One region of the Streptomyces sp. NPDC007907 genome, then DNA from elsewhere that is predicted to be linked to it. Evidence: riboswitches for the same ligand, from Rfam matches in the RefSeq annotation. Region 1 holds a riboswitch; the other holds the start of a gene.
The links. A riboswitch is a leader RNA that binds a small molecule or an ion and turns the genes downstream of it on or off. The one in region 1 is predicted to bind cyclic di-AMP.
Positions count from the first base shown of each region.

Region 1 (2,192 bases):
GACGCCCGCGGCCTTCCAGGCGGCCTGGGTCAGGCCCGAGCAGTCGTAGGAGCCGGGCCCGACGGCGCCCCACACGTACGGCTTGCCGATCTGGGCGCGGGCGAAGGCCAGCGCCTTGTCGGCCTTGGTGGCGTACGAGGAGTCGGCCGGGGCCGTCGAGGAGGACGAGCCGGAGCCCGTCGATCCCGTGGAGCCCGACGAGGCCGTCCCGCTGTCCTGCTGCCGGGCGGCCTCCTCCTGCGCCTGCTGACGCGCGGCCTGCTGCCGAGCCAGCTCGTCGGCCTTGCGGGCGGCCTCCTCCCGCTTCTCCTTCTCGATCGCCGCGAGCCGGGCCTTCTCCTCGGCGGTCAGCTTCGACATCAGCTCGCGCGCGTCGGCGAGCTTGCGCTGGACGGTGGCCTTGGCGGTCTTCAGGTCGCCCTGCGACTCGGTGAGCGTCTCGAGGCTCTCGGTGGCCTCCTGGCGCTTCTTCATCGTCTCGGACTGCTGGGTGACGTAGTCGTCGACCGCGACCTTCTGGCGGCCCGTCATCCGGTCCATCAGCTGGGTCTGGTCGAAGTAGTCCTGCGGGGTGTCCGCCAGCAGGAACGTCGCCGTGTCCGGGGCGGCGGCGCCGGTGCGGTACTGGGCGGAGGCGAAGGAGCCGAGCTCCTCGCGCGCCTCGTTGAGCTTCTGGGTGCGCTGGGCGACGTCGTCGAGGAGGGTGTCGACGCGCTTGCGCTGCTTCGCGGTCTTCTCCTTGGCCGCGTTGTACTTGTCGGTCGCCGACTCGGCCTGGCGGTACAGGTCGTCGACCTTCTTCTCGACTTCCTCCAGGCTGGGCTTGTCGTCGGCCGCGGGGGCGGCGTTGGCCGACTGGGAGAGCAGGGCCACGGAGGTGAGGGCCGCCGTTGCGAGGGCGGGGGTCCGTATGCCTGCCACGCGCGTACCCGTAGGACGCGACTTGCGGTGCGACGCCAAGGGAGGCGACTCCTTCCACGTTCCGCCTACCGGGTTAGCTGTCGGGTTCGGGCGGGTGGTTCGGAAGGTTTGCCCTACGGCCTCTCCGCTCAGGGAGTCGGGCCGATTCACCCCAGGTTCACGGTTGGGTCCCCGGCTCCGGCTGCCACTGCGGCACACCGGACTCGGCGGAGGCCGCGCGGCCCGGCGACGTTCGCCGGTGGGGGTCGTGCGGCCTGGTCGCACGGTAGCCAACTGGTGTGGCCCCTGTGAAGGTTGATGGGTGATATGCCCGATACATTTTCGTGACCTTATCCCCGGGCGTTGCCGAGAGTGAGCGATCAAGGGGGATTCGTGGTCAAAGATCCGCGTATGTAGTGGCAATAGCAGGGCGTGATCATGCCGTCATGGAGGGCGACAACGCGCCTCCGTGCGGTCGGCGGGACACCGGGTGCGCGGCGATGTTCTCAGGGCGGCGGCGGGCTGTCAGTGGGGCGCCCTAGACTCGGAGAGCGATGAGCAGCCTCTTTGACGACCACTTCCTGGCGAACCTCCAGGCCCAGCGGGGCCCGGCCGACGAACCCCCGCCGCCGCCCGAGGACGATCACGTTCCGGAGCCGATCCCGGACGATCTGTTCGGCGGGAAGTTCGACGCGCCCCCGGACCGGGACGCCTACTACCGGGACGGAGCCCCCCGCCCCGTGGTGGACGCCGCCGCCCTCCTGGAGGGGCTGAACGACAACCAGCGCGCCGCCGTCGTCCACTCCGGCTCCCCGCTGCTCATCGTGGCCGGCGCCGGCTCCGGCAAGACCCGTGTGCTCACGCACCGCATCGCCCACCTGCTCGCCGAGCGGGACGTGCACCCGGGCCAGATCCTCGCGATCACCTTCACCAACAAGGCCGCCGGTGAGATGAAGGAGCGTGTCGAGCAGCTCGTCGGCCCGCGCGCCAACGCCATGTGGGTCATGACCTTCCACAGCGCGTGCGTGCGCATCCTGCGCCGGGAGAGCAAGAAGCTCGGCTTCACCTCCTCCTTCTCGATCTACGACGCCGCCGACTCCAAGCGTCTGATGGCCCTGGTCTGCCGCGACCTGGACCTCGACCCCAAGCGCTTCCCGCCGAAGTCCTTCAGCGCCAAGATCAGCAACCTGAAGAACGAGCTGATCGACGAGGAGGACTTCGCCGCCCAGGCCACCGACGGCTTCGAGAAGACCCTCGCCCAGGCCTACGCCATGTACCAGTCGCGGCTGCGC
Region 1 is NZ_JBIBKR010000001.1:954,879-957,070, reverse strand. Features, by position in the region: gene ACFZDI_RS04350 (NlpC/P60 family protein) at 1-960, opposite strand, end outside; cyclic di-AMP (ydaO/yuaA leader) riboswitch at 968-1,140, opposite strand; gene pcrA (DNA helicase PcrA) at 1,455-2,192, shown strand, end outside.

Region 2 (2,192 bases), on a different contig from region 1:
CTCGGGCCTGCGGTCGGCGAGCAGGACGGCGAACCGGTCGGCCCAGCCGACGAACGCCCCGTCGGGGCCGGGGTCGCCGACGCCCTCGGTGAAGCTGTCCCCCAGCGCCACGTACGACCCGATCTCTGCTCTGCTGTCACTCTTCGAATCGTCTGCCACAGCAGCTCATGATTCACCTTCGAATGTGACTTACGCGACCGTAGGCAAGGGTTGACGGGCGGTGAGATAAGCCACTCCTCAAGGGTGGGCCAACTCCGGAATACCCCGCTTGTCAGGGATGTTTCGGGGTGAGCCGCCCGGCCCGGAAGCCACCTTGAGGCGGGCGACCGCACGCGCACACACCGAAGGCCGGACCCGGGGATCGGGGTCCGGCCTTCGGAAGCGTGTCAGGCAGGTGGTCGTGCGGTGGGTCAGCCGACGGAGACGCCGTGCGAGCGCAGGAAGGCGACCGGGTCCACGTCCGAGCCGTAGTCCGGCGTGGTGCGGATCTCGAAGTGCAGGTGCGGTCCGGTCACGTTGCCGGTCGCCCCGGAGAGGCCGACCTGCTGTCCGGCGGTCACGGTCTGGCCGGCCGACACGGAGAGCTGGGACAGGTGGGCGTACTGGGCGTAGTGGCCGTCGTTCAGCTTGATGACGACCTGGTTGCCGTAGGCGCCGCCCCAGCCGGCGGAGACGACCGTGCCGGCGCCGACGGCCTTGAGGGACGTGCCGGTCGGGACGACGAAGTCGACGCCGGTGTGGTAGCCGCTGGACCACATGCTGCCGGACATGCGGTACGGCGTGCCGACGGTGGCGCCGGCCACCGGCAGGGTGTAGCCACTGGAGTTGCTCTCGGCGGCGGGCTTGGCGGCAGCCGGCTTGGCGGCGCTCTGCGCCTTCGGGGCCGACTCGGCGGCGGGCTTCTCGGCCGATGCCTTCGGCGCGGCGGGGGCCGAGGTCTTCGGGGCCGCCGCGGCCTTCTTGCCGATCGAGAGCTTCAGGCCCGGGTGGATCAGCGAGGGGTCGGAGCCCACGGCCTCGCGGTTGTCCGCGTAGAGCTTCTTCCAACCGCCGCTGACGTTCTGCTGGTCGGCGATCCTGGCGAGGTAATCGCCGGCCTTCACGGTGTACGTGTGGGCGCCATCGGTCTTTTCGGCGGCCTTTTCACCGGCGACCGGAGCGGACTGGGCGGCCTTTTCCGGAGCCGACTGCGGCGTTGCGGCATGGGCGCCGGCGGCCCCCATGAGCGGCAGGGCGAGGGCGGCTCCGCCGGTTCCGGCGACGGCGATGGAGCGGGTGAAACGCTGGGTCTTGGGGCGGCGATGCTTACCCTTCGCGGGCATGACGAATTCCTCTCCGTCGCCTGCGAGGTGAGCTGTCGGGTGCGGGCTGGAGATGCCCGGCCGCGCCGGTGCGCGGCTGAACCCCAAGCCGTTCCGGGAACCGGAACAGGCGTCTTACCTGTGGGTCCCCCGCTCCTGCCGTGCGTCGGGTCAGTGTGTGCGGGCTCCGGGCGGCGGCAGGATTAGGCGTCCGTCCGGATTGGTGTGGAACGTAAGCGACCGAGACGCAAGGGGACAAGCTTGCGATTGCGCGTGACCCCGTTTTTCCCGACACATGGGCACGTGCGCTGTCACCGAGCGTGGATTACGGATCTCCCGCTTTGCTCAATAGCCCTGCATCATGCGGAGATTACGTGAACATGGCGACAGCGGATCGTCACGAATATGACGATGGTCACGCACCCCGATCCCATCTCCTTTGCGATCGGGGCACGTTATGCCTTAGCGGCCTAAATTCCCCATTCGGACAGAACGGCCACTTCCGCTTAAGCCGGACGGCTGCGGCGTCCAGGTCTCCACGCAGACCGACCCGCAGTCCGTGGTGCAGCAGGAGCGCCCCGCGGTGAACTTCGCCCGTTTCGCGCCATTCGTACGATGCTGTCGGGTAGGCCGCGCAGCCGGAGCGACGGCACGGGCTCGCCGTAGCGCTGCGCCTGGAGCCGGGCGAGGACGACGGTCTCGTCACCGAGGACGTACTGCACGGCGCTCAGCCCGGCCTGCGGCGGCCGCAGCCGGTACAGGTCACCGCGCTGCACCAGGGGCCGGATCTCCTTGTACAGCCTCACCCACTCGCCGGCTTCGGCGAGTTCCCCGGACGTCCACCCGGTGAGGTCGCCGCCGCCCCCGAGCACCCCGGCCATGGCGCTGACG
Region 2 is NZ_JBIBKR010000002.1:116,245-118,436, reverse strand. Features, by position in the region: gene ACFZDI_RS06545 (SGNH/GDSL hydrolase family protein) at 1-159, opposite strand, end outside; gene ACFZDI_RS06540 (M23 family metallopeptidase) at 411-1,322, opposite strand; cyclic di-AMP (ydaO/yuaA leader) riboswitch at 1,327-1,483, opposite strand; partial or broken gene ACFZDI_RS06535 (alpha-galactosidase) at 1,717-2,192, opposite strand, start outside.
Region 2: it holds a riboswitch for cyclic di-AMP, as region 1 does, so the genes downstream of both, ACFZDI_RS06540 (M23 family metallopeptidase) here and ACFZDI_RS04350 (NlpC/P60 family protein) in region 1, are expected to answer to the same signal.